DNA from 2 places in the Nocardioides sp. NPDC057577 genome. Region 1 is predicted to be linked to the other one. Evidence: riboswitches for the same ligand, from Rfam matches in the RefSeq annotation. Region 1 holds a riboswitch; the other holds the start of a gene.
The links. A riboswitch is a leader RNA that binds a small molecule or an ion and turns the genes downstream of it on or off. The one in region 1 is predicted to bind glycine.
Positions count from the first base shown of each region.

Region 2: another riboswitch for glycine. It lies ahead of gcvT (glycine cleavage system aminomethyltransferase GcvT); the one in region 1 lies ahead of gcvP (aminomethyl-transferring glycine dehydrogenase).

Region 1 is NZ_JBHVGB010000059.1:7,319-17,795, reverse strand. Features, by position in the region: gene gcvP (aminomethyl-transferring glycine dehydrogenase) at 1-2,287, opposite strand, end outside; glycine riboswitch at 2,352-2,442, opposite strand; gene ACFU7D_RS14030 (MerR family transcriptional regulator) at 2,525-3,142, opposite strand; gene ACFU7D_RS14025 (MFS transporter) at 3,294-4,694, opposite strand; gene ACFU7D_RS14020 (helix-turn-helix transcriptional regulator) at 4,846-5,673, shown strand; gene ACFU7D_RS14015 (bifunctional nuclease family protein) at 5,680-6,147, opposite strand; gene ACFU7D_RS14010 (MerR family transcriptional regulator) at 6,212-6,964, opposite strand; gene ACFU7D_RS14005 (FHA domain-containing protein) at 6,968-7,450, opposite strand; gene gcvH (glycine cleavage system protein GcvH) at 7,552-7,938, opposite strand; gene ACFU7D_RS13995 (DUF881 domain-containing protein) at 8,032-9,375, opposite strand; gene ACFU7D_RS13990 (small basic family protein) at 9,368-9,700, opposite strand; gene ACFU7D_RS13985 (DUF881 domain-containing protein) at 9,697-10,477, opposite strand, start outside.
Region 2 is NZ_JBHVGB010000039.1:13,528-34,835, reverse strand. Features, by position in the region: gene ACFU7D_RS10885 (substrate-binding domain-containing protein) at 1-73, opposite strand, end outside; gene ACFU7D_RS10880 (ABC transporter permease) at 142-1,269, opposite strand; gene ACFU7D_RS10875 (sugar ABC transporter ATP-binding protein) at 1,266-2,870, opposite strand; gene ACFU7D_RS10870 (DUF2291 family protein) at 2,867-3,520, opposite strand; gene ACFU7D_RS10865 (triose-phosphate isomerase family protein) at 3,517-4,362, opposite strand; gene ACFU7D_RS10860 (alcohol dehydrogenase catalytic domain-containing protein) at 4,359-5,420, opposite strand; gene ACFU7D_RS10855 (sugar-binding transcriptional regulator) at 5,583-6,569, shown strand; gene ACFU7D_RS10850 (LLM class flavin-dependent oxidoreductase) at 6,573-7,565, opposite strand; gene ACFU7D_RS10845 (MFS transporter) at 7,614-8,858, opposite strand; gene ACFU7D_RS10840 (CaiB/BaiF CoA transferase family protein) at 8,855-10,090, opposite strand; gene ACFU7D_RS10835 (acyl-CoA dehydrogenase family protein) at 10,090-11,253, opposite strand; gene ACFU7D_RS10830 (MFS transporter) at 11,428-12,762, shown strand; gene ACFU7D_RS10825 (MaoC family dehydratase) at 12,762-13,283, shown strand; gene ACFU7D_RS10820 (HpcH/HpaI aldolase/citrate lyase family protein) at 13,280-14,122, shown strand; gene ACFU7D_RS10815 (IclR family transcriptional regulator) at 14,136-14,819, opposite strand; gene ACFU7D_RS10810 (Crp/Fnr family transcriptional regulator) at 15,126-15,806, shown strand; gene ACFU7D_RS10805 (CobW family GTP-binding protein) at 15,813-16,850, opposite strand; glycine riboswitch at 16,975-17,071, shown strand; gene gcvT (glycine cleavage system aminomethyltransferase GcvT) at 17,224-18,327, shown strand; gene gcvH (glycine cleavage system protein GcvH) at 18,336-18,707, shown strand; gene ACFU7D_RS10790 (L-serine ammonia-lyase) at 18,739-20,151, shown strand; gene ACFU7D_RS10785 (FBP domain-containing protein) at 20,273-20,758, opposite strand; gene ACFU7D_RS10780 (TetR-like C-terminal domain-containing protein) at 20,818-21,308, shown strand, end outside.

The DNA.
Region 1 (10,477 bases):
CCGAACCGTACGGGGCGGCCGAGATCGCACCGATGCCCGAGCGCTTGGCGGTGTCCGGGTGCAGCGAGTGCGACGGCAGGTAGGGCGCGAGATGCGAGCGGACGGCCACCGGACCCACCCCGGGGCCACCGCCGCCGTGCGGGATGCAGAAGGTCTTGTGGAGGTTGAGGTGGGAGACATCCCCGCCGAACTCGCCGGGCTTGGCGTAGCCCAGGAGCGCGTTGAAGTTGGCGCCGTCGATGTAGACCTGACCACCGGCCTCGTGCACCAGCGAGCAGACCTCGGTGATGCCCTCCTCGTAGACCCCGTGGGTCGAGGGGTAGGTCACCATGATCGCGGCGACGTTCTCGCCGTGAGCGTCCAGCTTGGCCCGCAGGTCGTCGAGGTCGACGGTGCCGTCCTCCGACGACTTCACGACCTCGACCTTCATCCCAGCCATCACGGCCGAGGCGGCGTTGGTGCCGTGCGCCGAGGAAGGCATCAGGCAGATCTTGCGGTGGCCCTGGCCCTGCGCGTCCAGGTAGCCACGGATCGCCATCAGGCCGGCGAACTCGCCCTGCGAGCCGGCGTTCGGCTGGATGGAGACCTCGTCGTAGCCGGTGACCTCGGCCAGCCAGCCCTCGAGCTCCCCGACGAGACGCGTGTAGCCGGCGGCGTCCTCGGCGGGCACGAACGGGTGCAGGTCGGCGAAGCCGGGCAGCGAGATCGGCTCCATCTCGGTGGTCGCGTTGAGCTTCATGGTGCACGAGCCGAGCGGGATCATGCCCTTGTCGAGCGCGTAGTCGCGCGCCGCCAGCTTGTGCAGGTAGCGCAGCATCTGGGTCTCGCTGTGGTGCGCGTTGAAGACCTCGTGGGTGAGGTAGTCGGTGGTGCGGAGCAGACCGTCCGGCAGCGCGCTGGCCGTGGTGCGGTCGATCTCGTCCAGGTCCGCGCCGGAGACGCCGAAGGCGTTGAGCACGGCGGACAGGGTCGAGCGGGTCGTCGCCTCCGAGGTCGAGATGCCGACGGTGTCGGCGTCGACGAGACGAAGATGTACGCCGAAACGACGCGCCGCGGTGACGACATCGGCCGCCCGCCCGGGGACGGTGACACCCAGTGTGTCGAAGAACGACTCCGAGACCAGCGGGAGCCCGGCCGACTTGAGCGCGGCGGCCAGGACGGCTGCGTAGCGGTGCGCGCGGGTCGCGATCGACCGCAGCCCGGCGGGGCCGTGGTAGACGGCGTACATCGAAGCGCCGACGGCCAGCAGCACCTGCGCGGTGCAGATGTTGGAGGTCGCCTTCTCGCGGCGGATGTGCTGCTCACGCGTCTGCAGCGCGAGCCGGTACGCGGGCCGCCCCTCGGCGTCGACGGAGACGCCGACAAGGCGACCGGGCAGGTGCCGCTCGATCCCCGCGTGGACGGCCATGTAGCCGGCGTGCGGGCCACCGTAGAAGAGCGGGATGCCGAAGCGCTGGGTCGAGCCGACGACGACGTCGGCGCCGAGCGTGCCGGGCGCTTCCAGGACGGTGAGAGCGAGCAGGTCGGCGGCGACGACGGCGAGCGCGCCCCGCTCGTGGGCGGCGTCGATGACCGGCTTGAGATCGGGGACGCACCCAGAGGCACCCGGGTACTGCACCAGCACGCCGATCACGTCACCCTCGGGCAGGCCCTGCGAGAGGTCGGCCACGACGACCTCGAGGCCCATCGCCTCGGCGCGTACCTTCACGACCTCGATCGACTGCGGCAGCGCGTCGGCATCGATCACGAACGGACCGGATCCCTTGCGGTTGGCGCGGTGAACCAGTGCCAGCGCCTCGGCGGCCGCGGTGCCCTCGTCCAGGAGCGACGAGTTGGCGACCGGCAGACCGGTCAGGTCGCCGACCATGGTCTGGAAGTTGATGAGCGCCTCGAGGCGGCCCTGGGAGATCTCGGGCTGGTAGGGCGTGTAGGCGGTGTACCAGCTCGGGTCCTCGAGCACGTTGCGGCGGATCACCGGCGGCGTCACGGTGGCGTGGTAGCCGAGCCCGATCATCGCCTCGCCGGGCTTGTTGGAGGCCGCGATCTCCCGCGCCAGCGACGCGACCTGGGCCTCGCTCAACGCGGCCGGCAGGTCCAGCGACTCGACCGAGCGGATCCCTGCAGGGACGGCTGCGTCCATCATCGCGGCTACCGAGTCGTACCCGAGCCGCGCGAGCATGGTCGCCTCGTCAGCGGCCGAGAGCCCGACGTGGCGCTCCACGAACGGGGAGGCGGCATCGAGCTCGGACAGGGTGGGCGTGTCGGACACAGTGGCTCCTGAGGGCATCTAAGTAAGACAACTCGTACGCCCTCCCCCTCTGTCACGCGCGGATGCACCGCTTCAGAGTTGCCTGGTCCGCACAGTCGTGGGTGCCTGAGAGTTTCCGGGGAGGAATTGCCCCTTCGGCGCCCCTTCGAGAGGAGCTCTCCCGTGCGGGATGGTCAGCACCACCAGCATAAACGACAGCACCCCGAGGTCCCGTCTCCGCGGGGCCTCGGGGCCTGGTGTCGACTGAGTCCTAGATCACCCGGCGTTGCGCGCGGCGCGGCGGGCGGAGAGCTCGTCAGACATCGAGGCGACCTGCTCGCCGTCCTCGGCCGTGCGCTCGCTGGGGAGCTCGGAGAGGGTGCCCTCGATCTCGCGCCAGACGCCACCGATGGCGATCCCGAAGACGCCCTGCCCGCCCTGGAGCAGGTCGATGACCTCGTCGTTGCTGGTGCACTCGTAGACCGAGGCGCCATCACTCATCAGGGTGACGCGGGTCAGGTCGTCGGTGCCACGCTCACGCAGGTGGTGCACGGCGGCACGGATCTGCTGCAGCGAGATCCCGGCGTCGAGGAGCCGCTTGATGACCTTGAGGATCAGGATGTCTCGGAAGGAGTAGAGCCGCTGGGTGCCGGAGCCGGTGGCCCCACGCACGCTCGGCTCGACCAGACCGGTGCGAGCCCAGTAGTCGAGCTGCCGGTAGCTGATCCCGGCCGCATTGCAAGCCGTCGGGCCGCGGTAACCGGTGTCGCTCGGCAGAGGCGAGACATCGTCGGTGAAGAGAAGGCCCTGCTCGTCAGCCTGCTCCGCCGCGCGTTGCGCGTCGTCGGCGCCGTGGCCGGGCTTCTGCTCGTGGTCGAACACGATGTCCTCCATCGTCTACTCCGTTGCGCGTAACTCCACTCGGGGAATGAACGGCTGCGGCGGGGGGACCACATCGTTGGAGTTACAACAGAGACAACTACAAGGTAAGCGTCGCAAGGGCCCTGGTCAAAGAACCCCTCCGGCGTGTCGTTCCCCCTAACCCTCAAGTAGAGGATGAGGGTCTGCGCGCCCCGCCCGTCGACGCCAGGGCGGTCAGCGTCAGCAGGACGGCCCCGACGAGAAGGCAGGCCTGCATCCCGGACAGGGTGAGGAAGCCCGTCGCACCGACACCGAGACCCCCGAACACGGCCACCGCGATCGCTCCGCCTGTCTGCCGGAACGTGCTGAGCACGCCGGTGGCGACGCCCACCCGGGCGGGCTCGACGGCATCGATCAGGTCGGCGGTGACGACGGTGATGGCCAGTGCGCCACCCGTGGCCAGCGGGACGAGCAGGACGAGGACCAGCCAGACCGGTGTGGAGGTGGTGAGCGGGCACAGGACGAGCATCGCCACCGCGAGGATCAGCTGACCGCCGACGATGAGCGGCCGCCGACCGACGGCGTGCGCGAGCCGCGGTGCCAGCACGTTCGCACCGGTGGTCAGGACCGCCGGGATGACGAACATCAGCCCCGCCTCGGCGCCGCTCCAGCCCCGCACCTGCTGGTAGTAGAGACCGAGCAGGAAGATCCCGCCGTAGAACCCGAAGTTGATCCCGAAGCCGGCGACCAAGGCGACCATCACGCGGCCTCGGCCCAGCAGCCCGAGCGGCAGCACCGGCGCCGCGGATCGACCCTCGACGACGACAAACGCCACCGCCGCCGAGACCGAAGCCGCACCCGCGAGCAGGGCACTCGCGTGCCAGCCGGTGTGACCGGCCTCGATGACGGCGTACGTCAGCGCGGACAGCGCGACCACGGCTAGAGCCTGGCCCGGGAGATCGAGCGGTACCCGGCGGCGCACCGGCCGGATCCGCAGACCCGCCAGCAGGGCGACGATGAGGATCCCGATCGGCACGTTGACCAGGAAGACCCAGCGCCAGCCGGCGTACTCGCTCAGCAGGCCGCCGGCCACCGGGCCCAGCGCCATGGCGGCCGATCCGCCAACGGTCCACACCGCGATGGCATGCGCGCGGGCCCCCGCGTCGTCGTATGCCACCCTGACCAGCGCCAGCGATGCCGGCATCACCAGCGCCGCGGCGGCGCCCTGGAGCACTCGCGCGGCGACGAGCGCCGGCATCACCGGAGCGGCCGCGCAGGCCAGGGACGCCACCGTGAACAGCACCACCCCCAGCGCGTAGGCCCGCACCGGTCCGACCCGGTCGGTCACCGCTCCCGCCGAGAGCATCAGCGCCGCGAACATCAACGTGTACGCATCCACCACCCACTGCAGCCCGGCCATCCCTCCGCCCAGGTCCCGGTGGAGATAGGGCAGCGCGATGTTCACCGCGGAGACGTCCACGGTGATCACCGTGAAGCCCAGCAGCGCGGCGAGCAGCGCTCGAACGCTCCCCCGCCGCGTCGGCGCCGGGCCGCCGGTCGACGCCTCATGGGCGAGTACGGTCATCGGAATCCTCCTCCGGTTCGTGATGCCGGAAAGTCTGGTCGCGCCTCGCGCACAGAGGCAGACCGTGTGATGCCGCGGTGCCGCCAGGGGTGGGTATGACACGGCCCCTCACGCGGGTCGCACCTGCGGCACACTGGTGAGGATGAGCGAGATGGCTGCGACTGAGCTCGGGCGCTACCTGCGCGCCCGCCGGGCACGGGTGACCCCCGAGGAGGCGGGCCTGCCCGCGGGTACCGGGGTGCGGCGTACGCCTGGCCTGCGGCGTGAGGAGCTGGCTGCCCTCGCGGGTGTGTCGGTCGACTACTACACCCGCCTGGAACGGGGTCGGGAGACCAACCCGTCGGCGGCCGTCCTGGACTCCCTGGCCCGGACGCTGCGCCTGAGCGGCGACGCCCACGAGCGGCTGCACGAGCTAGCCGAGGTCGCCTCGGGCCGCTTCGGTGAGCCCCGGGCGACGACCGATCTGACCGTACGTCCCTCCGTGCTCGTCATGCTCGAGACGTTGCGTCCGCTGCCGGCCTTCGTGGTCAGCCGGCACAACGACCTGCTGGCGTCCAACCTGCCCGGGCGGCGGCTCTACCCCGGCCTGTGGGACGGTCCCACCGAGCACCGCAACCTGACCCGCTACCTCTTCCTCGACCCGGTCGGGCGGCACCTGCTCGACCCGTGGCACGAGACGGTGGCCGGCTCGGTCGCCAACCTGCGCGCCGTCGGCGGCACCGACGTCGACTCCCCCCGCCTGGCCGCGCTCGTGGGCGAGCTGCTGCTCAAGTCACCCGAGTTCGCCGGGATCTGGGAACTCTACGACGTGTGCGAGCGCAGCGGGGGCACCAAGACGTTCGAGCATCCACGGGTGGGCCGGATGACACTCACCTACGAGGTCATGCAGCTGGCCCGCACCGGCGGCCAGCGCATGGTCGTCTACCAGGCGGAGGCCGAAACGGTCGACGAGAAGGCGATGCTGGCCCTGAGCGAATGATCCGCGCTAGTGGGACTCGAAGTCCTCGGGCGTGATCTCGTCGAGGAACTCGCGGAACTTCTCGATCTCGTCCTCCTGCTCGGCCGGGACAGCGAGCCCCGCCTCGTCGAGGACCTCGTCCGAGACCACGATCTTGGTCCCCGTCCGCAGCGCCAGCGCGATCGAGTCCGAAGGCCGAGCGCTCACCTCGACGCCGGAGGCGAAGACCAGGTTGGCGTAGAAGACGCGGTCGGTGACCGAGGTGATCTGCACCTCGGTCAGCTCGTTGCCGGTCGCCTCGAGCACGTCCTTGAGCAGGTCGTGGGTCAGCGGACGGGGCGGAACCACGCCCTGCTGGGCGAAGGCGATGGCGGTCGCCTCCACCGCGCCGATCCAGATGGGCAGGTATCGCTCACCCGCCACCTCGCGCAACAGCACGATCGGCTGGTTGGAGGGCATCTCCACTCGGACTCCGAGCACATCGACCTCGCGCATGTCATCCACCCTACCCGTCTCCAGGTCGCGACAGCAGCCCGGTTGACCGGCGACACGAACCGAGTCAGCGGTCGCGCAGGCCCGACTTCACCAAGGTGGCGTGCAGACGGACCGCCAGGGAGGCGATCTCGCTGCCGATCTCCTCGGCCCGGCCCTGCGCTCCGGCGTTCCCGGGGCGCCGCAACGGCGCCACGATCTGCTCGATGAGGCCGACCTCGCGGTCGGCGGCGGCCTTCATGCCGCGCAGGTGACGAGGCTCGATGCCGAACTCGGCCAGCTCCTTGGCGGTGCGCGCGATCGCGAGGGCATCGGTGTCGTAGTGACCGCTGCGCAGCGGCACCACCAGCGCCATCTTCTCCAGCTCGGTCAGCAGCACGTCGTCGACCTCGGCCACCTTGAGGAGCTCACGCCGCGAGATCCTCATGTTGTCCGTACGCCGGAACGACTCCGCCCCGGGCGCGCCGCTGGGAGTCAGGGCGACCGTCGGGACCGTGGGCACGGTCGGCTCGATCGCTGGCGGCTCGAGGCCGCGGTCGATCGCGTCGAGGTGATCGCCGATGACCTTGAGCGGCAGGTAGTGGTCGCGCTGCATCCTCAGGACATAGCGCAGCCGCTCGACATCACGGCGGGAGAACTTGCGGTAGCCCGCGGGCGTACGCTCCGGCTTGATCAGTCCCTTGTCCTCGAGAAACCGGATCTTCGGGATGGTGACCGTGGGAAAGTCCGGACGCAACTGGTCCAGGACCTGCCCGATGTTGAGCCGCTCCCCCGAGTCGCTAGCCGGCCGTTGAGGGTCAGGCATCGCGGCGGCGGCCATCGGCTACGCCCCTTCGTGCCCGGCGTAGAAGACGAGCCGGAACTTCCCGACCTGGACCTCGTCGCCGTCCGTGAGGACGACCTTCTCGATCCGGTCGCGGTTGACGTAGGTGCCGTTGAGGCTGCCGACGTCGGAGACCTCGAAGGTGTCGCCGGTGCGCGCGAACTCGGCGTGGCGACGCGAGACGGTGACGTCATCGAGGAAGATGTCGCTGTCCGGGTGGCGACCCGCAACCACGGTGTCCTGGTCAAGCAGAAAGCGGCTTCCGGCACCGGGACCACGCTGCACGACGAGCATGCCGTTGCCCCTCGGCAGGGCCTCGACGGTGGCCGCCTCGATCGGGCTGAGCACCCGGTCAGAGGTGTCGGCGTCAGCCCCGAGCTGAATCGTCGAGGTCTGGTCGGTCCCGGTCAGGCTTACGCCACACTGCGAGCAGAACCGCGCTTCGTCGGGGTTCTGGCTGCCGCAAGCGGGGCACACGGACATTTTTGAGCTCCAGGTTCATCGAGGGCCGGGCACCTACCCTCAAGTGAGCGTTGAGGGATGGTATCCGCAACCTATCAGGTCGGCCCAGGTGTTCGGTTGAGTTACGCGTCGAGTGATGCCTCGTACGCCGCGGCGTCGAGGAGGCTCTCCAGCTCGGCAGGATCGGACGGTGTGACCTCGAACAGCCAGCCACCGCCGTAGGGGTCGTCGTTGACCAGCTCGGGCGTGGCGTCGAGCGATCCGTTGACCGCGACGACCTCGCCGGAGATCGGCGCGTAGATGTCGCTGACCGACTTGGTCGACTCGAGCTCACCGCAGCTCTCGCCCGACGCGATCGTGTCGCCGACGGCCGGCAACGACACGTAGACGATGTCACCGAGAGCGTCCTGGGCGTAGTTGGTGATGCCGACCCGTACGGAGCCCTCGGTCTCGCCAGGGTTGCGCAGCCACTCGTGCTCGCTGGTGTACTTCAGGTCCTCGGGGTACACAGCCATCTCCTCATCAGGCGTACTGGTCTGGCCGCGGAAGATCGTCCCGCGAGCCGGTTGTCGAAACCCTACTGCGCCCCACCGACGAAACCGTCAGCGGGACACGGTGTGAATCGACTCGATGTCGATCTTCTCCTCCGGCTCCACCTTGACCTCCGCGCCCTGCTCCTCGAGCTGGTCCTGCGGGCCCTGGTAGAAGTCGATCGCGCCGGCCAGCGTGTCGGGCGGGCCGATCACCTTGAGTCGGTAGGGCGGGCTGATCAGCTCGCCGCCGACGTTGAGTCCCTGACCGGGCTGGCTGACCTCGATCGAGGACGACGCGACCAGGCGCACGGCCTCGCCGTCGGCCCCCTCGATCTCCATCGCCTCGGCGCCGCTCGTACGCAGCTCCTCGATCAGGTCGAGGAGCGCGGTCAGCCGCAGCGGATCGGCGCCGGGCTCGATCTCGATGGTGATCCCCGGACCGCTGACCGGCACCGTCCCGGCGATCACCCGGAGCGTGTCGACCTGCTCCTCGGCACGTTGGAGCGCGGTCTGCTGCTGAAGGGTCTGGTCCTCGAGCTCGTCGCGGGTCCCCTCGAGCTCCTCGATCTGCTCTTGGGCCTTCTGCGTGGTACCGGCCAGGCCGGAGAGGATGTCGATCAGCTCCTGCTCGCGCAGACCGGCGTACGTCGAGTCCTCGGTGTTCGTCTGGACCTGCACCACCGCGGCGTAGCCGAGTACGCAGAGCAGGACCGCCACGGCCACCTGGCCGCGCCGGAAGTGGGTGAGCGCGTCGAAGAGCCGCGCCCGGCCGACCAGCGGCGCCGGCTCCTCCTCGGGCTCATCCGGTTCACCCGCCTCGTCAGCCTCGTCGACCTTCTGGGTCTTCGGAAGCTCCTCGGCATCGGCGACCTCGTCGGCCTCCTCGACCTGTTCGGACTGCTCGGGACCAGCCGCGTCCTCGACCTCGTCGGGCTCCGCGCTGTCCGAGGGCTCATCGGCCTTCTCGGCCTCCGGCTCCTCAGTCTCTTCGGACTCGGCTGCCGCCGCCGCAGCAGGTTCGACGTCGTCCGCTTTCTCGGTGGACTCGACCGGCGCGTCGTCCGTCTCCTCGGCGTCGTCCGCCTCCTCGGGCTCGCGTGCGGAGGAGTCCTCGGCCACCTGCTCCTCGGGCTCGTCGACAGCCTCGTCGGACGCAGCCACCTCGGACGCAGCCTCATCAGGTGCATCCGTCTCCGACTGCTCCTGGGACTCCTCGGCCTCGGTCGACTCGGCAGACTCCGCAGGTGCCTGCTCAGCAGGCGGCGTACCTTCGTCCGAAACCTCGGGCGTGGCGGCGTCCTCGGTGACGGTCTCCTCCGCGGGCTCGGCAGGCTTCTTCGCCGGCGCCTTCTTAGCCAGCGCCTTCTTCGCCGGGGTCCGCTTCGCCGGGGGCCTCCTCTTCCGGTCAGGCATGGAAGATGTGCCTCCGGATGGCTGCGACGTTGGTGAAGATGCGGATGCCGAGGACGACGATGACGCCGGTGGACAGCTGGCCGCCGACGCCGAGGCGGTCACCGAGATAGACGATGCCGGCGGCGATGACGACGTTGCTGATGAACGAGACGACGAAGACCTTGTCGTCGAAGATGCCGTCCATGAACGCGCGCAGCGCACCGAAGACCGCGTCCAGCGCGGCGACGACGGCGATCGGCAGGTAAGGCGCCAGACCGACAGGCACCTCGGGCTGGAAGAACAGTCCCAGCACGATGCCGATCACTAGGCCGATGACGGCGATCATTCTTCGCGGTCCCCTTCGCTGTTCTCTTCGGAGTCTTCGTCGGTGTTGTCGGTGGGCTTCTCGGAGCCCTGGGTGCCCTTGGACTTGGCCCCGAGGTGGGTCAACTCCAGCAGATCAGGCGGCGCCGCGGGAAGGGTGAGCCGGTCGATGTTCTCGACGTCGTAGGGCATCCCGTAGTCCTGCGTCGTGGTGTGAATCATCGCCCCGGAGACCGTCTCGGCGAAGCGTGCGGCCAGCGTACGCGTGTCGCCGATGGCCGACACCTCATAGGGCGGCGAGAGCGAGACGTCGTTCATCCGCAGGGTGGAGCCGGAGGTGATCACGCCGCTGCGCGGGGTGACCCGCTGGCCGTCGACGGCCACGGCGGTCGCCCCCGCCTGCCACAGTCCGTTGACGATCACGGCGAGATCGTAGTCGCGGACGGTGCCGCCCTCGCTGCCGTCGGCGGCGTTGTCGATCGTGATCCTGATCCCCGAGCCGGTCACCGGGGCGAACCCGGTCTCCTCCGCGGTCGCCGCGGCGCTCGAGGACGCCGACTCGGCCCGCTGCCCGAGCGAGCTGAGCGCCGCCTCGCGGCTCTGGTTGACCTCGCGGAGATCGGAGATCTGCTCGTGCAGGTCGGCGATCCGGTCCTGGCGCTGCTCGATGCGGTCGACGAGGACCTGCCTGCTGGTCTGGCGGATGTCTTCGTTGCGGGAGGTCTGCACCGCGGCGGTCGTGGCCAGCAGCGCGAACAGCCCGACCACCACCATCGCCCACAGCCCCGGCCGGCGACGC
Region 2 (21,308 bases), on a different contig from region 1:
TGGCCTCCGAGCCGCACGCGGCCAGGCTCAGGGCGAGCCCGGTGGCGGCGATGCCGGCGAGAATTCGCTTCATGGGGTGTGTCCTCTCGATCGGTCGCGGACCTGCCGCGTCCTGGTGGTGGGAACGGTGGATGACGGCGTTCATGCGGGAGTGCTCGCGGCGGTGCGGACCTCGGCTGCGGCCCGCCGCGCGGCCCCGCGGTTCTGGGCGATCTGCTGGATCCGGTCGACGGCGACGGCGAGGATGATCACTGCCCCGGTGATGACCTGCTGCCAGAACGGCGAGACGCCGACGATGACCAGGCCGTTGGCGAGGAACCCGATCACGAAGGCGCCGATGATGGTGCCCCTGACCGTGCCGCGACCTCCCGAGAGGGCGGCGCCGCCGATGACGACCGCGGCGATCGCGTTGAGCTCGTAGAACTGGCCCAGGTCGGCGGTCGCGGAGCTGATGTTGGCGATCTGGAGCAGACCGACGATGCCGGCGCAGGTGCCGGCGATGACGTAGATCCTCGTCTTGACCCGGGTGACCGGTACGCCGGAGAGCTCGGCGGCCCGCTCGTTGCTGCCGCTGGCGTAGAGCCACCGGCCGAACGGCGATCGAACCAGCAGGATCGAGGCCAGGACCGCGAGCGCGATCATCACCCATGCCGAGATCGGCAGCCCGAGGGGGCGGCTGGCGAAGACCTCGAAGAAGCCGGTGTTGCCCAGCCCCTCCTGGCCGCGGAGCTCGTTGGTGATGTTCTGCCCGTTGAGCAGCACCTCGGTCAGGCCGCGCCCCACGTAGAGCATCCCCAGGGTGACGATGAACGGGGCGAGGCGCAGTCGCGAGATCAGCAGCCCGTTGGCGTAGCCGACCAGCGCGCCGACCCCGACGGAGATCACCACGATCACCCAGACCTGCGGGAACATGATCGCCTGGGTAAGCGGGAGGTCGAGGCCGCGGAAGAGGTTGCCGGCCACCGCGCCGGTCAGCCCCACGGTGGAGCCGACCGAGAGGTCGATCCCGCCGTTGAGGATGACCATCAGCATGCCGAGCGCCAAGATCGCGTTGAAGGCGACCTGCTTGGTGATGGTCACCAGGTTTCCGGGGTCGAGGTAGTTGTCGCTGAGCAGCGCGAACACCGCGATGATGAGGATCAGGGCGAGCAGGGCCCGGCCTTCGACCAGAGCGTTGCTGAGCGTGATCGAGCGGAGCCGGGAGGTGAGGCCTCCGGCAGGGCTCTGTGGGCGTGATGTCGCCTCGGCCGATGCGTTGGTTGCGGTCACTGCATGCCTCCGATGGCTTCGTCGGTGGTCGTGGGGTCGGTCGTCGGGTTCGCTGACTCGCCGGAGGCGGCCATGACCTCGGCCCGGGTGCTCGTACGTGGGTCGAACTCGCGCACGATGCGGCCCTTGTTCATCACGACGACGCGGTGGGAGGCGGTCATCGCCTCACCGATCTCCGAGGTGACGTAGAGGACGCCAAGGCCCTTCTGGGCCTCCTGGAAGAGCAGGGCGAAGATCTCGCCCTTGGCCCCGACGTCGATGCCGCGGGTGGGCTCGTCGAGGAGCAGTACGCTCGGATCGGTCATCAGCAGCTTCCCGATCACGACCTTCTGCTGGTTGCCGCCGGACAGGGAGGTGATCGGGGTGCCCGGGCCGGCGGCCTTGACGGTCACCTCGTCCATGCCACGCCTGATCCGGTCGGACTCCGCGCTCTTGGAGATCAGACCGCGGCGTACCACCGAGCGCAGGCCGGCGAGCGAGAGGTTGCTGCCGACGCTGAGCAGCTGGACGACGCCGTCGCGCTGGCGGTCCTCGGGGACGAGCCCGAGGCCACGGGAGATGCGCTCGCTGACGCTGAGCCCGGCGATGTCCTCGCCGTTCAGCAGCACCTCGCCGGCGGTCATCGGGTCGCGCCCGGCGAGCGTTTCCATCAGCTCGGTACGCCCGGCGCCCATCAGGCCGTAGAGGCAGACGATCTCGCCGGTGCGTACGTCGAGGGAGACGTCGTCGACCACGATGCGTCCGGTGCCGAGGTCGGCGACGGTGAGGTTGCGGACCGAGAGAGCGACCTCGCCGAAGCCACGAGGCTCCTCGCGGAAGTCGTATTCCGCCTGGCGGCCGGTCATCCGGTGCACCACCCAGGGCAGGTCGATCCGGCTCGCCGGCTCGTGCGCGACCAGCTCGCCGTCGCGGAGCACCACCGCGTGGTCGGCGATGCTGATCGCCTCCTCGAGGTGGTGGGAGATGTAGACGATCGCGACGCCGTTGGCGGTGAGCTCCCGGATGACCCGGAACAGCACCTCGACCTCGCTCGCGCTCAGCGCCGAGGTGGGCTCGTCCATGATCAGGATCCGGGCCTCGGCGGCCAGCGCCCGCGCGATCTCGACGATCTGCTGCTGGCCCATCCGGAGGTCGGCCACCGGCGTCTGAGGCGAGATCTCCTCCTCGAGCTGGCGCATCAGCCGCGAGGTGATGTCGGCCTCGCGGGAGTAGTCGATCCCGCCCATCCGGGTGTGGAGCTCGCGGCCGAGGAAGATGTTGTCCCGTACGTTGAGGTTCGGGCAGAGGTTCGTCTCCTGGTGGATGATCGAGATCCCGCGTTCGACCGCGTCGACGGTGTTCTCCAGGGTGACCGGCTCGTCGTGCAGGACCAGCTGGCCGCCGGTGGGCTGCTCGACGCCGGAAAGGATCTTCATGAGTGTCGACTTCCCGGCGCCGTTCTCCCCGAAGAGCACGGTGACCTGGCCGGCGCGGACCTCGAAGTCGACGCCCTTGAGCGCCTTGGTGACGCCGTACGTCTTGGAGATCCCGACCGCGCGGAGCACCACCTGACCGATCTCGGCGGCGCCTGTGCGGACGGTCTCCGTGGCCGCTGCGCTCATCGGACGACCTCCACGGTCAGGGGCTGGACCTGCACCGGCTTGGCCGCGGGCTGCGGCATGCCGGTGTCGGTGACGCTCACGATCCCGGTGAAGTCGAGCTTCGAGCCGGGCGCGACCTTCGCGCCCTGCTCGATCTGCTCGCGGACGAGGGCCTTCAGCTCGTCCCCGACCTGCTGGTAGGTGGTCTGGTTGGAGGCGTCTCCGAACTTGAAGCCGAGGGCGTCGCGCAGGACCGCGCCGTTGGTCGCCGGTCCGGAGGCGAGGCTGAGCGGAGTCGTCCCGGGTACGCCTTCGACGGTGATCTCGACAGCCTGCTGCTGGGTCGCGACGACGGTCGCGGTGCCGCGTACGGGAAACAGGTAGGTGGTGTCGTTGGGCCTGGACGCGTCGAGGTCGTCGGCGGTCTTGGCGACATCCTGCTGGAGCCCGGCGAGGAGCTCGGGAAGGGGCGTCGCGGCATCGGGGATGGTCTCGTTCGCCTCGGCGAAGAGGTCCGCGGCGGTCTGGGCCGGGTCGAAGGTCTCCGGGCCGATCGAGGCGAGCTCGTCGGGGGTGACGAAGCGGGTGCTGAGCGTCATCGCGACGAGGAGTGCGGCGATGGCCACCGCTCCGCCGATGCGGAAGGGGGTGAGGCGGCGGGGTCGTGTCATCTGGGGTCCTTTCGAACGATCGCGGACACGAGGTCGGGGGGTTTCGGTCGGTGGAGCGTTCGTCGACGAAGCGCGTCGGCGGACCGGTGGGCGAGGTCGAGGAGGCCGGGTGCGGTCCAGGCGGCGCGGCCGACGAAGAGGCCGTCGACGGGGAGGCCCGTCACCAGGTCGGCGGCGTTGCCCGCGTGGACGCTGCCTCCGTAGAGGACGGAGGTCGGCGTGCCCGCCAGGTCCTCGTCGAGTGCCCGGCGTAGGACGCCGAGTCCTTCGGAGACCTCCGCCGGCGTGGCCGGTCGGCCCTCGGAGCCGATCGCCCAGTGCGGCTCGTAGGCCACCAGCAGCTCGGTGGGTCTGGTTCGCCCGAGCTGGCTGAGCGCGGCGCGCACCTGGCGGGCCAGCACATCGGGGGTCTCGCCACGGGCTCGCTCGGCGGTGGTCTCGCCGACGCACACGAGAGGGGTCAGCCCGGCCGAGACCGCGGCCGCGACCTTGTCGGCCACCATGTTGTCGGTCTCGCCGAGCAGGGTGCGGCGCTCGGCGTGCCCGATCTCGACGAGGCTCGCGCCGGCGTCGCGCACCATGCTCATGGACACCTCGCCGGTGACGGCACCGTCCGGGCCCGGGTGAGCGTTCTGCGACCCGAGGGCCACACCGGAGCCGTCCAGCCGGTCGCGGACGGTGGCCAGGGAGGTGGCGGCGGGCAGGACGAAGAGCCGCAGCTCGGGCGGCACGCTCCCCGCCTCGACCGCCGAGCGCAGGTCGTCGGCGTACGCCCCGGCCTCGCCGAGGGTCTTGGTCATCTTCCAGCTCGTGCCGAGCCAGAAGGAGGCTGCGGCGGTCACGGGATCAGCGAGACCTTGATCGACTCGGTGCCCCGCGCGACCAGGTCGAGGCCGTCCTGGAACCGGGCCAGGGGCAGCTGGTGGGTGCAGATCTCGTCCAGCGGGAGCACGCCGGACTCCAGCATCCGGATCGCGGCCGGCCAGCAGTTCGGGCCGAGGTGGGCGCCGCGTACGTCCAGCTCCTTGTCGTCGCTGATGATGCTCCAGTCGACGGTCACCTCGGAGCCGAAGACGCCGTACTCCACATAGGTGCCGAGCTTGCGCAGCACGTTGAGGCCCTGCAGCACCGCCGAGGGGTGCCCGGTGCCCTCGAGGTAGACGTCGGCGCCGTAGCCGTCGGTGATCGAGCGGACGAACTCGACGGGATCCTGCTCGGCGATGTTGACGATGTCGGTGGCACCGCACTTGGTGGCCAGGTCCAGCTTCTCGGGGGCCATGTCGAGGGCGACCACCCGTGCCGGTGACTTGGCCGCGGCGCCGGCGATCATGCCGAGGCCGATCGGACCGCAGCCGGCGACCACGACGACGTCGTCGAAGGTGATCTGGGCTCGTTCCACGGCGTGCAGGGAGCAGGACAGCGGCTCGGCGAACGCGGCGTGCGCGGGCGGAAGGTCCTTGCTGATCCGGTGCACCAGGGAGGCGGGGGAGAAGACCATGTACTCGGCCATCGCGCCGGGGGTGCTGCGCTTGAACCCGAACATGTCGTGGGGTCCGCACATCCAGTACTCCCCGCGCCGGCAGTAGCGGCACTCTCCGCACGGCACGATCTGCTCGGCGACGACCCGGTCGCCGACCTCGACCCCCCACCGCGTACGCGCCTCGTCGTCGAGCGCGACCACCTCGCCGGTGAACTCGTGGCCCGGGATGACCTCGGTCTCGGCCCAGGCGGGCCGGTTCTGGTCACCCCAGAACTTCGCGGCGCCGTGGTAGCACTTCAGGTCGCTCGCGCAGATCCCGACGGCCTCGACCCGGATCAGCGCCTCGCCGGGTCCCGGGACAGGGACCGGGACCTCCTCGAAGCGGTAGTCCTCGGGCCCGTGGCAGACGACCGCCTGCATGGTGCGTCCGTCTACCTCTGAAGCTGCCTGCGTCATGGGACCTCCTGTTGGTGATCTTGATCACTCGAGCTCATCCACCGTCCCACAGGTTGCGAACAAATGTCCAGAACAAATGTTCACGAATGGTCGGATCGACACGCGCGGCTGTGGAAGAGTGGTGCCGTGGAGAACACAGGCGGAGCGCACGGCCACCAGCCGACCCTGGAGGCCGCAGGGGCGGCCAGCACACGCTTTACCCCTGAGGTCATGCATGCGGCGGCGACGCTCTACTACCTCAAGGAGGCGACCCAGGCTCAGGTCGCCCAGCAGCTCGGCATCAGCCGCGCGACGGTCAGCCGGGTGCTCTCGGAGGCACGTCGCACAGGCATCGTCCGCATCGAGGTCGTCGACCCCGCGACCCGGCGCGCCTCCGAGGTGGAGGAGCGGCTCTGTGAGGCTCTCGGCCTCGCCAGGGTGTTCGTCGCGCGTGGATTCCACCGCTCCCTCGCCGGAGCGGCGCTCGCCGCCCGGCTCGGAGAGGCGCTGACCGAGATCGGGCTGAAGGCCGGCGACGTGCTGCTGGTCTCTTCGGGCCGCACCGTCTGGGAGGTGAGCCAGGAGACGCTGCCGTCCTTCCCCGGCGTCGTGGTGACCCCGACCGTCGGTGGGCAGGACGAGCCCGAAGCCTGGTACCAGACCAACGAGATCACCAGGATGTTCGCCGAGCAGCTCGACGGACGTCCGGTCTTCCTCTATGCCCCGGCACAGCCGGGAGCCGACCTGCACCGGCTCCTGCTCCAGGATCCGAGCACCCGTCGGGTGCTCGACCTGTGGAGCCAGGCGCGGGTGGCCGTGCTCGGCATCGGCGCGCCCCCGCTGACCCGCGAGTCGCTGCCCGGCTACGTGCCGCGCGACGCGCCCTGGCTCCGTGAGGCCGCGGGCGACATCTGCACCAGGTTCTTCGACGAGGACGGGCAGCCGTTGCCCTACCCCGAGGAGTTCCTCGTCGCCACGACCTACGAGGAGCTCCGGACCATCCCGCACACCATCGCGGTCGCGGTGGGCCCGACGAAGGTGCCCAGCATCATCGCGGGCTCGCGGGCCGGCTGGTTCAACACCCTGATCACCGACGAGGACACCGCGGTCCGGATGCTCGACAAGCTGGGCTGAGGACTATCTCCCGACCTGAGCCCGGCCGGTCATGATCCCGGCGAGCTCGCCGTCGGAGGTGAGCTGGGCATCGCGGTCATAGGTCGAGGTGAAGGCGAGGAGCTCGTCGGCTCCGGTGGCCTCGGCCAGCTGGTCGAGACGCCTTCGGACGGTCGCGGGAGAGCCCGCGGTCGTACGGGCGAGATGGGCCTCGACCCGCTCGCGGACCTGGTTCGACCAGGCCTGGTCGCGGATCGTCGAGACCGGCTCGAGCGGACCGAACTCGCCGGTCTGCCGCGACCTGGCCATCGCCCACGCCTCCGGCAGGGCGAGCTCGGCGGCCTCGGCGTCGGTGTCGGCGACCAGCACGTCGACCGAGACGGTCACCGAGGGCTCAGACGCTCGGGACGAGGGCCGGAAGTCCTTCCGGTACGCCCCCAGCAGCTCGTTCAGCCGCGGGCTGTCCAGCACCGGACCGCCCACGACGACCGGCAGCCCGAGGCGCGAGGCGAGCGCGACGCCCTTCCCGGTCGCGAGCACGAACATCGGGATCCGGTGCGCGGCGGCCGGCCGCGCGGTGACAGCGGCGGTGCGGTCGAGATAGCCGCGGAGCTCCTCGATGTCCTCGGCGAACGTGTCCGGGTCGTCGAGATCCTGCCGCAGGGCGCGGCGTACGGGTGCGGTGAAGCCCAGGGTGCGTCCCAGACCGAGGTCGATCCGGTCGGGATAGAGGGCCTCGAGCATGAGGAACTGCTCGGCGACGACCAGCGGCTGGTGGTGCGGCAGCATCACCCCGCCCGACCCGAGCCTGATCGTGGACGTGTGCGCGCCGAGCGCACCGAGCAGCACCGGCGGCGACCCCGAAGCGATCCCCGGAACCGCGTGGTGCTCGGCGACCCAGAACCGGTGGTAGCCGAGCCGCTCGGCAGCCACCGCCCGCTCGATCGTGTGGGTCAGCGCAGCGCCCTCGGCGTACCCCACCCGCGTGCGGGACCGGTCCAGCATGGAGAGCTTCACGGTAGGTTCAACGGCGCAGGGCTCCCGAGGCTTCCCGGCGAGACCAGGTCACCTCCCGGCGTCTGGATTCAATGCGGGAATGCGGCGCAGTGCCCACGCCAGCGCGCAGGCGATCGTGAGCAAGGTGGCTGAGAGTGCTACGACGGCGGGCCAGCCCGCATGCGACCAGGCAGTGCTCCCGAGGTTCCCGAAGAGCGAGGAGCCGACGTAGAACGACATCAGGTAGAACGAGGCGGCCTGGGCGGTGCTGACCCCGGCCGCATGGGCTCGAACGGGGACCCAGCCGCTGGCCAGGCCGTGCACGATGAAGAAGCCGATGACGAGCAGGCTCAGGCCGCCGATGACCATCACCAGTTGATCGATCGACATGAGGGCGACGCCGGCAAGGGCGAGCACGCACCCCACCGGCAGTACGGCACGACGACCGATCCGGTCCGCAACCCGCCCGGCCAGCGTGGAGCTGATCGTGCCGAGCAGATAGGTGAGGTAGACCAAGCTCAGGGCCGCGAGCGGCAGGCCGAAGGGCGGCGAGGTCAGCCGGAAGGAGAGCGCATTGAAGACCGCGATCAGGGTGCCCATCGCACACATGGCCAATCCGTAGAGCGCGACCAGAGCAGGGTCGGCCAGCGCCCGGCGGGCGGAGGCGGTAATGGTGCGCCAGCTCCCCGACGACGGAGTGAAGTTGGTCGAGTCAGGTAGCAGCAAGGTCACCAGGACGGCGCACAGCAGGCCGACGATCGCGGTCGCCCCAAGGGCGAATCGCCAGCCGACCGCGTCGGCAATCGGCGCGGTCAGGATCCGGGCGACCATGCCGCCGATCGCCGTACCGCCGATGTAGAGCCCCGCGGCGCGGCCACTGGCCGTCGGATGCACCTCCTCGCGCAGGTACGCAGTGGCCACGGCCGGGAGGCCAGCCAGGGCCGCCCCTTGCAGCGAGCGCAGCGCGAGCAGTGAGCTCCACCCGGGAGCGAACGCACAGGCGAGGCCCACCAGCGCCGCTGCCCAGACCGATATCCGGATCAGCGGAGTCCGGCCGGCGTACTCCGAGATCGGGCCGGCGACGAGGAGCATCACCGCGAGCGTGGCCGTCGTCAGCGTCATGCTGAGCGTTGCCTTGGTCGGGGTCAGAGCGAAGTCGCTGGCGAACTCCGGTAGAAGCGTCTGAGTGGAGTACATCAGTGCGAACGTCGCCATGCCTGCGGCGAACATCGCGACCATGATCCGTCGGTAGCCGGCACTTCCGGGCAGGTGTCCGGCGGACGTCACCGGGCGTCCGAGGCTGGCATGACTCACCTGCTTCCAGCGACCGAGGCGTGGACGGACACCTGCGCCGTGCCCTCGGCGAGCAGCTGGGCGAGCCGCTCCGCGTCGTACCCCAGGGTGCTGAGCACGGCTTCGGTGTCGGCGCCGCGGGCCCTGGGTGCGCTGACCACACGGCCGGGGGTGCCTCGGAGCTTGATCGGGATCCCGGTGCCGCGGTAGCCGTCGACCTCGACGACCATCTCCTGGCTACGGACGTGTGCGTCCTCGAGCGCCTCGCCGACGTCGTGGATCGGTGTGGCCGGGACCCCGAGCGCGAGCAGCTCCTTGCTCAGCTCGCCGCGGGGCCAGCCTGCGATCCGTGGCCGCAACGCATCCTCGAGGGCCCCGCGATGGGTCAGGCGCTCGCCGTTGGTCGCGAACCGAGGGTCCTCAGCGAGCTCCGAAACACCGAGCACGCCGATGAGCTTGCGGAACTGCCCATCGTTGCCCGCCCCGATGAACATCTGACCGTCGGAGGCCGCGAAGCTGTTGTAAGGCGCGATCGTCGGGTGCGCCGAACCGGTGCGCTGCCCGACCTTGCCCGCCATCAGGTAGGAGGGGGAGTGCGGGTGCAGGAGCGAGACCGCGGTGTTGACCAGGTTGCAGTCGACCAGCTGCCCCACCCCGGTCCGGTGCCGGGCCTGCAAGGCGAGCAGCACACCGGAGAACGCGTAGACGCCCGTGACCATGTCGGCGATCGGGACGCCGACGCGCAGGGCCTCCCCGTCGGGTTCGCCGTTGATGCTCATCAGGCCGCTGTACGCCTGGGCGACCGCGTCGTAGCCGGGCATGCCGCCCATCGGGCCGTCGGTGCCGAATCCGGTGATCCGGCAATGGATCAACCGCGGCCAGGTCTCCCGGATGAGCTCGTCGGTGAAGCCCCAACGAGCCAACGTACCGGCCTTGAAGTTCTCCACCACGACGTCGGCCTGGCCGAGCAGGTCGCCGAGGACGGACTGCCCTTCCGGGATCGACAGGTCGAGGCAGACGTTGGCCTTGTTGCGGTTGATGCCGGTGAAGTAGGCGCTCGTCTCCGGCCCGACGAACGGGGGCCCCCACGTACGCGTCTCGTCTCCGGTGGGCGCCTCGACCTTGATGACCTCTGCGCCGTGGTCGGCGAGCATCTGGGTGCACAGCGGTCCGGCCAGCACGCGGGAGAGATCTAGGACGCGTATGCCGGCCAGGGCGGGCTGCACGTCGGCTCCGGGGTTGGGGGCGCCCATCAGTACGACTTCGGCAGGCCGAGGACATGGGTGGAGATGTAGTTGAGAACCATCTCCTGGCTGACCGGGGCGAGGCGCAGGATGCGCGACTCCCGGAAGTAGCGCTCGACGTGGTACTCGACCGCGTAGCCCATCCCGCCGTGGGTCTGGATCGCCTGGTCGGCGGCGTTGAAGCCGGCGTCGGCGCACAGGAACTTCGCCGTGTTGGCCTCCCGGCCACAGGACAGGCCCTGGTCGTAGCGCCACGCCGCCTGACGGGCCACCAGCTCCGCGGCGTCCAAGCGCATCGAGGCCTCGGCCAGCGGGAAGGCGACGCCCTGGTTCTTGCCGATCGGACGGTCGAAGACGACCCGCTCACCGGCGTACGCCACGGCCCTCCGCAGAGCGGCACGACCGATCCCGAGGGCCTCGTGGGCCAGCAGGATCCGTTCGGGGTTCAGACCGTCGAGGAGGTAGCGGAAGCCCTGGCCCTCCTCACCGACGCGCGCCGACTCGGGAACGAAGACGTCGTCGAAGGCGATCTCGTAGGAGGGCACGGCGTTGCGGCCCAGCTTCTCGATCGGATTCATCGCGATGCCAGGGGAGTCGAGGTCGAGGAGGAACAGGCTCATGCCATCGGTCGGGTGTTCGTCGTTGCGGGGACTGGTCCGCGCGATGAGGACCGCTTTCTGCGAGTAACCGGCCTTGGTGATCCAGACCTTCTGCCCCCGGAGCAGGTAGCCCCCCTCGGTCGGCCGGGCGAAAGTCGAGATTCGCGTGGTGTCGGTGCCCGCGTCGGGCTCGGTCACCGCGAAGCAGACGTGCAGCGAGCCGTCGACGGCGCCGGGGAGGACCTCACGGCGCTGTGTTTCGCTGCCGTGCTTCACGATCGTGTTGAGTCCGAAGATCGTGAGGTGCATGGTGCTGCAGCCGTTCATCCCGGCGCCCGAGGCTGCGACCTCCTCGAGCAGCAGGGATGCCTCGGTGATCCCGAGCCCGCCACCCCCGTACTCCTCAGGGATGGCGATGCCGAGCCAACCGCCCTCGGCGAAGGCGTTGTAGAAGTCCCACGGGAACTCATGGTTCGCATCGCAGCGAGCCCAGTACTCGTCGTCGAACTTCGCCGCCAGGGCCCGCACGCCCTCGCGAAGTGCCTCTTGGTCGTCAGTGAGCCGAAAATCCACAACCATCTCCCGATATACGAACGCTGATGCGTCTATCTGAACATGCAAAGAAGATGGGCGCAACCCTTCGTCGGGTTGGGACAAGTTCTCGCCGCGGGCTTGACCGTGATGCGCGCCACATGCTCTGCTGGTGCGCAGATATGAAACAACGTTCGCATATACGAAGGAAGTGACATGGCAGACGCCCCCATCACTGCGCTTGATCCCAAGGCGCGGCGGCGCGCGGCCCGCGCGATCATCATCGGATCAGCGCTGGAGTGGTACGACTTCTACCTCTATGCCTCAATGGCTGCGCTGGTGTTTGGCGGCGTCTTCTTCCCGAGCGGTGATGCGTCCGCGGCGACGCTCGCCTCGTTCGCGACGTTCGCGGTCGGCTTCATCGCTCGGCCGTTCGGCGGGATCGTCTTCGGTGCGTTGGGCGACCGCTTCGGGCGCAAGGCGGTGCTGTCGAGCACCTTCCTGGTGATGGGGGTGTCCTCAGGTTGCATCGGCCTGCTTCCGTCGTACGCGTCGATCGGCGTGGCCGCGCCCGTGCTGCTCGTCATCCTCCGCTTCGCGCAGGGCTTGGGTGCCGGCGCGGAGTTCGGCTCGGCGATCGCGATGTCCTACGAGTACGCCGAACCCGGGCGTACCGGCCGCCTCGGCTCGTGGCCGGCGCTGGGCGTCAACATCGGCCTGTTCGCATCGTCCCTGACGGTCACGATCCTGAGCGCCGTCAACGAGGACTTCCTCTACGGCTGGGGCTGGCGCCTGCCGTTCCTGTTCAGCTTCGCGCTCGCCGGTGTCGGCTACGTGGTGCGACGACGGTTGCCGGAGACGGCTGCCTTCGAGCGCCTCGAGGAGAGCCAGCCGCACGAGCGGCGCAGGCCGCTGCTCGAGCTGATCGCCGGATACTGGAAGCCGCTGCTCGTCGTCATGGTGATGACGATCGCCTACAACGGCGCAAGCTACGTCTTCAAGACCTACTCGCTTACCTATCTCAAGTCGATCGTCGGAGTGCCGGCCTCGTACGGAACCTTCGGGATCACCTTGGCGAGCCTCGCCGCGATCATCACGGTGCCGCTGGTCGGGCGGCTCTGCGATCGGATCGACTCACGTCGCATCCTCTTGGTCTGTGGTGTCGGCATCGCTGCCCTCGCCTTTCCCTTCTTCGCCGTCCTCGGCACGGGGAGCAAGTTCGCGATCTGGGGCATGTTGATCCTCGCCACGGGCGTCGTCATCCCGGCAGCGCTGTCCGCGCAGGGTGACTTCCTGGCGCGCCAGTTCCCGGTCCAGGTCCGCAACTCGGGCCTCGGGACCGGCCGTGAGGTCGGCGGTGCGTTCGCCGGGGGCCTCGCCCCGCTGGCCGCTGTTGCCATGGTCAGCAGCTCACCGACCCACTCGACGCTCGGTGTCTCGCTGATGTTCGTCGCGGCCGGCGTGCTCATGCTCGGCGCTGCGGCATTCGACCGGTCTCGACGGACACGGGTGGCTCCGGCCACGGGTGCCTCGCAGAAGGTCGCCGGCTGATGGTTGCGGATCGGACGGCTGACAATGGCACCAGGGTGGGCCGCCGCATCGAGCAGCGAGGGCTCTGGTTCGAGGAGTTCGAGATCGGCACCACCTATGTGCACCGGCCCGGACGGACTGTCACCGAGGCGGACAACGTCTTCTTCACCACCTTGACGATGAACACTCAGCCCCTGCACCTCGACCAGGCCGCCAGCGAGGCGCTCGCCCCGTTCCATGACCGGCTGGTCAACTCGATGTTCACCCTCTCCACGATGGTCGGGCTCTCGGTCAACCAGCTCACGCAGGGCACCATCGTGGCCAATCTCGGCTTCAGTGAGATCGCCTTCCCGGCTCCTGTGCGCCACGGCGATACGCTCTACGCCGAGACGCTGGTGACCGCGAAGCGTCCCTCCGGCAGTCGGCCGGGGGAGGGTGTGGTGGCGCTGCGTCATGAAGCGCGCAACCAGCGCGGCGAGACGGTGGCCATCGCCGTACGTCAGACGTTGGTGAGGATGCGACCGGAGGGCGGCGGCGCATGACCGGGGCTGCCTGGCAGCCGGGGAGCGCTTGGCTCTTCTGCCCTGCAGACCGCCCGGAGAGGTACGCCAAGGCGCTGGCCGTGGCCGACGTGGTGATCCTCGATCTCGAGGACGCGGTCGCGCCTGAGCGCCGCGATCAGGCCCGGGAGGAGGTGCGCGCGCTGGCGCTCGCCGGTGACCTCGACCCGGACCGTACCGTCGTACGCATCAACTCCTCGAGCAGTGCCGAGCACGCCCAGGACCGAGAGCTGATCGCGACCACCCTGCGTCCGGCCGGCATCGAGAGGATCATGCTCGCCAAGACGCAGTCCGCGGCAGAGGCGGAGGGGCTGGAGGGGTGCGAGGTCATCGCGCTCCTGGAGACGCCGCTCGGCGTGCAGGACGCTGACCGCATCGCGGCCGGGTCGAACGTGGTCGCTGTGATGTGGGGTGCCGACGACCTGATCGCCGGGCTCGGCGGATCGACGTCGCGCCGACCGGACGGGACCTACCGCGATGTGGCCCGGCACGCCCGCTCTCGCGCCTTGATCGCTGCGAAGGCCGCGGGGCGGCTCGCCCTCGACGCCGTCTTCATGGACATCCCCGATCTCGACGGGCTGCGAGAGGAAACCGATGATGCCGTGGCCGTTGGGTTCGATGCCAAGGTGGCGATCCACCCGACCCAGGTGGCGGTGATCGCGGACTCCTTCAGGCCCGCGACCGATGAGGTCGAGTGGGCACGGGCCTTGCTCGCCGCAGCGGCGGAGGTCGGGTTCGGGGTCTTCACCTATGGAGGACGCATGGTCGACGGCCCGGTGTTCGCACAGGCTCGTCGCATCCTCGCCCGCGCCGGAGGCTGACCGCGCCGTCAGGTCACACGCGGGAGGCGGTCGCGGCGGCCGCTTCCCGCAGCGCGTCGGCGAGCTCGTCCAGCCGGCCGCTCACCCGTGAGGAAGGTCCGGCCACGGAGATGACACCCAGGACTTTGCCTCCCACGATCACCGGTGCAGCGGCCGCGCTCACGTCGGGAAGAGTCTCCCCACGATTGAACGCGACCCCGTCCGCCCGTATCTGGTCGAGCTCGGCAAGCACGGTGGGGAGCTCCTCCGGACTGACTCGACCGTCGAGGTAGGCCTCTTGGCGCCGCCGCGACCACTGTGCGAGCACAGCTTTTCCCGGACTCGGGGGGTACAGCGGCCGCCGAGTGCGTCGTGGCGGGGAGTAGCGGATCATCTGCCGCGACTCCGCGGAGTCGGCATATACGACCGACTCACCCACCGGTGTGGCCAACGTGGCCGTCTCGTCGAAGCGGTCGCGCAGCGCCTCGAGTGCTGGTCGAGCGGCCTCGACAAGGCTCGGGCGTTCCACAGCGAGCAGCTGGTCCAGAGCCGGTCCCAGCTGGTAGCTGCCGTCATCCTCGACCAGGTAGCCGGTGGCGACCAGACCCTTGACGAGTCCGAAGACCGACGACTTGGGTGCGTCCAACGTCTGTGACAGCTCATGGAGGCGTACGCCACCCGCATGGGCCGCTGCAACGGTCTCGAGAATGTCTGTCACCCGCGAGACGGTCCGGTGAGCCTTCACCGCTGACTCCGGCACCAGCCGCTCCCTTCTTCGCGCACTTCGGTTCGTATACCCGAACACTAGCCGCCAGGGGCCCGTCTGGGTCAACGGCACGGCACGAGTCGGTGGAGAACGATCAAGCGGCTGAGCTCGATGATTCATATGCGCTCGGCTGGGCTGATCAGTGTGGCGAAGAACGCACTCGACAGGGGTGCGATGCGGGCCACACAACCGATGTGGAGGGCCTGGATCTGGCTAGGCTGATGTCTTCGGTAAAGCAATGACAGGAGCGCCTGGGTAATGGATCAAGACGTGCTTCGGCACGCGCCGCTTTTCAGCGAGCTGGACGACGAGTCGATGACGGCGCTGCTCGCGACGATGGGTCAGACACGCCTCAGGCGCGGCGAGGTGTTGTTCCACGAGGGCGACGCCGCTGACCGGCTCTACGCGGTCGTGGACGGCAAGGTGAAGCTGAGCCGTGCCGCGGCCAACGGGCAGGACAGCCTGCTGGCGATCCTGGGGCCGGGCCAGGTGTTCGGCGAGCTGTCGCTCTTCGACCCCGGTCGGCGCTCCTCCACGGTTACGGCCGTCACCGACCAGGTCGAGCTCGCCTCGCTGTCGCACGACGACCTGCTGGGCCTGCTCGACGGGCGCCCGAGCGTGACCCGTGGGCTGCTCGCCCTGCTGTCGGGCCGCCTGCGCCGGGCCAACGACGTGATCGGTGACCTGGTCTTCTCCGACGCGCCCCGCCGGGTGGCGAAGGCTCTGCTCGACCTCGCGGAGAGGTTCGGCGAGCAGACCGAGGAGGGCCTCCGCGTACGCCACGACCTGACCCAGGAGGAGCTCGCGCAGCTGGTGGGCGCGGCTCGGGAGACGGTCAACAAGGCGCTCGCCGACTTCGCGGCCAAGGGCTGGGTCCGGTTGGAGTCGCGCTCGGTGATCATCACCGACATGGAACGGATCGTGCGCCGCGCCGGCTGATCGCTGTCAGAGGCTGACGCGGACCAGCTGGCGCAGTCTGCGGAGGCCCTCGGTGCTCGGTCGCTCGGCCGGGGCGAGGGCCGCCGTGAGCCGCTCGCGGACCGCGTCGGTCTCGAGATCCAGGCCGATGGCGACGAGCTCGCTCACCGGGTCGGACGCGCGCTTCGCTGCGGCGACATGGGCACTGCGTCCGACCAGGTTCACCTGGTAGCTGCGCGGTCCCTGGCCGGTCGCGACGGCGACGGTCCCCTTGACCCGGTACGCCGTCGCCGGCGGCTCCTCGAGCAGGTCGACCAGCCGGGCCGGCTCGATGGTGCCCGGGGTCGTCACGGTGACCGCACGGGCATGTTGATGTGTCTCGTGCGAAGCGGCCGCCTCGCGCAGCAGCGCGGCGATCGGCAGCTCGTCGGGCCGGTCCTCGGGCACCGCGGCGTCGTAGACGAGCCGCGGGTCGATGCGGCCACCCACGGCGTACGCCACCTGGACCTCGGGGTTGTGCTCCCGCACCCGCGCCTCGATCCGGGCCAGGATCCGGTCCCGATAGGCTGCCGGCACCAGGTCGGTCTTGTTGACCACCACCAGGGAGGCGGCCGCGAACCGGACCGGCGCCTCACCTCGGCCGTCGTCGAGGGTGTCGAAGTAGGCCGAGGCGTCGACGACCTCGATGAGCCCACCGCGGCGTACCCGCTCGACGCCGCTGAACCGGACCAACTTGGCCAGCGTGCCGGGCTCGGCGATCCCGCTGGCCTCGACGATGACCACGTCGAGCGCGAGCCGCGGGTGGGTCAGCTTCTCCAGCGCGTCGTCGAGGCCGCCGGCGTCCGGCAGGCAGCACAGGCAGCCGCCGGCGATCGAGGCCGGCTCGTCGATCTGGCCGGTGACGAGTCCGGCATCGACGTTGATGTCGCCGAAGTCGTTGACGACCACGCCCACCCGGGCGCCGGGCTGGCGCAGCAGATGGTTGAGCAGGGTGGTCTTCCCGGACCCGAGGTGGCCGGTGAGGATGACCACGGGGACCCGGGTGCTGGCGTTGGTCGGTGGCACCGAGCCATCGTAGAGCGAGTGAGAACAGTTCCCGTTAGTGGGTGTCGGGTCGGCCGAGGTGCCCGGATCTTGACGGCCGAGGTGGCCAGACCTAGGTTTGCCGCACAACTTCACATCCGCCACTCGAACCGCAGCGGGAGAGTCCTTGCCCATCCCGGGTGAGGCGCCGAAGGAGCAAACCTCCCCAGAATCTCTCAGGCCCCCATGACCGCCGCGGTGAGGCGACCTCTGGAAAGTCAGGATCCGATCCTGCACCCACGGTGCAAACCGCCCCCAGCGGGCGGTGAAGCTCTCAGGTAGCGATGACAGAGCGGGGAGGTCACCCGTCCACGGGTGCCGTTTTCGGCGCCCACCAGCAGGGAGCCTCCCGCACATGACAGCACCTGTCCTTACCCCTCTGCATGCGATCCACCAGTCGCTCGGCGCCTCGTTCACCGACTTCGCCGGCTGGAGCATGCCGGTCCGCTACGGCTCGGAGACCGCCGAGCACAATGCCGTACGCACCACCGCGGGCCTCTTCGACCTCTCCCACATGGGCGAGATCGAGGTGACCGGCCCCGAGGCGGGACGTGCCCTCGACCGCGCCCTGGTCGGCAGTCCGTCGAAGATCGGCCTGGGCCGCGCCCGCTACTCGATGATCTGCGCCGAGGACGGCGGCATCATCGACGACCTGGTCGTCTACCGGCCCGAGCAGGAGCGCTACCTGGTCGTCGCCAACGCGAGCAACGTCGGCGTGGTCGCCCCGGCGCTGACCGAGCGGGCCGAGGGCTACGACGCCGTGGTCCGGGACGCCTCCGCGGAGTGGGCGCTGATCGCGGTCCAGGGTCCTGCCTCGCCCGCGATCGTCGCAGCCCTGACCGACCTGGACGTCCCCTCCCTGCGCTACTACGCCATCGATGCCGGCACGGTCGCCGGCGTCGACGTCCTGCTCGCGCGCACCGGCTACACCGGGGAGGACGGCTTCGAGATCTACTGCGCGCCCTCGTCGGCCGTCGCGATCTGGGAGGCGATCATCGAGGCAGGTACGCCGCACGGGCTCCTCCCCGCCGGCCTCGCCTGCCGCGACACCCTCCGGCTCGAGGCGGGCATGCCGCTCTACGGCCACGAGCTGAACCGCGACACGACCCCCTTCGAGGCCGGCCTCGGCCGCGTCGTCTCCTTCGACAAGCCCGACGGCTTCGTCGGCGACGCAGCCCTGGCCGTACGCCGCGACGAAGGCCCGCGCAGCGTACTCGTCGGCCTGGTGGCCGCCGGGCGCCGCTCGCCGCGGGCCGGCTACACCATCGTGGACCCGGCCACCGGCGAGGAGGTCGGCACCGTTACCAGCGGCTCCCCGTCACCGACTCTCGGACGTCCCATCGCGATGGCGTACGTCCGGCCCGATCTCGCCGCAGCCGGCACCACGGTCCAGGTCGACGTGCGCGGCAGCCGCGAGGACGCCGAGGTCGTCGACCTTCCCTTCTACTCCAAGAAATGAGCACCGCCATGACCAACCCGACCCACCTGTCGTACACCGCCGAGCACGAGTGGATCGAGACCCGCGGCGACGTCGCCCGCGTCGGTGTCACCGCCTTCGCCACCGAGGCGTTGGGTGACATCGTCTTCGTCGAGCTGCCCGAGGTGGGCAGCAAGATCGCCGGGGGAGAGAGCTGCGGGGAGCTGGAGTCGACGAAGTCGGTCAGCGACCTGTTCGCCCCCGCCGACGGCGAGATCCTCGAGGTCAACGCCGCCGTCGTCGAGGATCCCGCGCTGATCAACAGCGACCCGTTCGGCGCCGGCTGGCTCTTCGAGATGCGCGTCTCGGGCGCTCCCGAGCTGCTCGACGCCGCGGCGTATGACGCACTGATCGAGGAGTGACGTGACCGCCGAGGTCGCCGGCTCCACGGCCGTGGCGACGGCCCTGAGCACCTTCGACCTCTACTCGATCGGGATCGGGCCGTCCTCATCGCACACTGTCGGACCGATGCGCGCCGCGAAGATCTTCGTCGACGGTCTCGCCGCAGACGGGTCGCTGGGTGAGGTGGCGCGGGTGAAGGCCGAGCTCTTCGGCTCGCTCGGCGCGACCGGGCACGGACACGGCTCGGAGGGTGCCGTGCTGCTCGGCCTCGAGGGCGAGCAGCCGGCGACCGTCGACACGCGAGCCTCGTCCGGGCGGGTGGCGGCCATCCGCGAGGCCGGGGAGCTGTCGCTCGGCGGCCACCGACCGATCGGCTTCGACAACGCCACCGACCTGGTCATGCATCGGCGCAAGAGCCTGCCGGGCCACCCCAACGGCATGGTGTTCACCGCGTACGCCGCCTCCGGCGAGGTGCTGCGCGAGCGCACCTACTACTCCGTCGGTGGTGGCTTCGTGGTCGACGAGCACGCGGTGGGTGCCGCACGGGTGGTCCCCGACCGCTCGCCCGTACGCTTCCCGTTCGCCACCGGTGCCGAGCTGCTCGACATCTGCGAGCGGGAGGGGTTCCGGGTCTCCGGCCTGATGCTGGCGAACGAGCTCACCTGGCGTACGCACGACGAGATCCGCGCCGGCCTCCTCGAGATCTGGCACGTGATGGCCGACTGCGTGCAGGCCGGCTGCGACCGTGATCCGGTCACCGACGGCGTACTTCCTGGTGGTCTGCGCGTCCCGCGCCGGGCGCCGCTGCTCCACCGCGACCTGGCCTCCGGCGCCGGTGCCCACGACCCCTTCCGGGTCATGGACTGGGTCAACCTGTTCGCCCTGGCGGTCAACGAGGAGAACGCCTCGGGCGGCCGGGTCGTCACCGCTCCCACCAACGGCGCGGCCGGCATCGTGCCCGCCGTCCTGCACTACTGGGTACGTTTCGTGGCGCCGCAGGCCGGCCTGGACGAGGCCGCGATCGAGGACGGCATCGTCCGGTTCCTGCTCACCGCGGCCGCGATCGGGATCCTGTGCAAGACGAACGCCTCGATCTCCGGCGCCGAGGTCGGCTGCCAGGGCGAGGTCGGCTCGGCCTGCGCGATGGCCGCCGGCGCTCTCTGCGAAGTCCTCGGCGGTACGCCCGAGCAGGTCGAGAACGCCGCCGAGGTCGGCATCGAGCACAACCTCGGCCTCACCTGCGACCCGGTCGGCGGCCTGGTGCAGATCCCCTGCATCGAGCGCAACGCCATCGCCAGCGTGAAGGCCATCAACGCCGCCCGCCTCGCCCTCAACGGCGACGGCTCCCACAAGGTCAGCCTCGACAAGGCACTGAAGACCATGCGCGAGACCGGCGCCGACATGAAGATCAAGTACAAGGAGACCTCCCGCGGCGGCCTCGCGGTCAACGTCATCGAGTGCTGAGCGGATGCGGCATGACCGGGTGCGTAGCGTCTGGAGCCGGGACCGGTCGGAGCCGGTGGATGCCCTAACGGAATACCGCCTATTCCGGTGGTTATCTGTAAACCGGGGCGTGGTCGGGATCTCAGGCGGGCCGGAGCACCCGCGCGACGAAGGCGTCGAGATTGCCGAGCAACCGATCGACCTTCTGGTCGACACTGAGGGTCTCGTGGACAACGGGGGAGTCGAGCTTGCGCTTGTTGCGCGCCTTGAGGGAGCAGTCGAGATCGGCGCAGATGTAGGTGCCGACGGAGTTGCCGTCCTGCCCGGAGCGCCCGGCGCGGGAGGCGACCAGCAGCGCGACATCACCGACCGACGTACACAGCGCGCACATCGTCTTCCGTGGCCCTCGGGACTCGCGTGAGGCCCGGAGGGCGACCCCGCAGAGCCTGCCGTCGTGCTCGGTGACGAGGTAGTGGTTCTGTGGTGCTTTCGGGTCCTGCCAGCCGAGGTAGTCGAGGTCGTCCCATGGTCGTTCGGCCAGGTCAGCGGGGAGATTGAGGCGCTTGGTCGCACCCTTGGTGAGGTTGACGAAGCAGGAGCGTACGTCGGTCTCGGTCAGCGGCTTCATGACAACGATGCTAGGTTTCCTACATCTGTTAGGCAATTCGTTATTCGAGGAGAGTGCTGATGGGCCGTCCAGGGCTGAACCGGACCGCGGTGATCGCTGCCGCCGCCGACCTGGCCGACGAGATCGGCTTCGACGCCGTCACGATCTCGGTCCTCGCCCGCCACCTCGGCATCAAGTCGCCGACCCTCTACTCCCACATCACCGGAGCCACCGACCTCCGCACTGCCGTCACCGCGTACGTCCTCCACGAGCTCGCCGACGCCACGACCACCGCGATGGCGGCAGCGGAGGGCCGCGACCTCCTCGCCCCCTTCGCCGACGCCATTCGCGACTTCGCCCGCCGCTCACCCGGCCGCTACGACGCCACCACCCGCCAACGCGTCCCGCCCGCGGAGGCGGGGGAGTCCCGGACCGACTCCGTGGAGGAGGCGATCACCGCCGGCCGCCGCAACGCCGACCTCGCCCTCGCCGTCATCCGCGGCTACGACATCCCCGAGTCCGAAGAGACGTACGCCGTCCGCCTGATGTCCAGCCTGATCCACGGCTACGT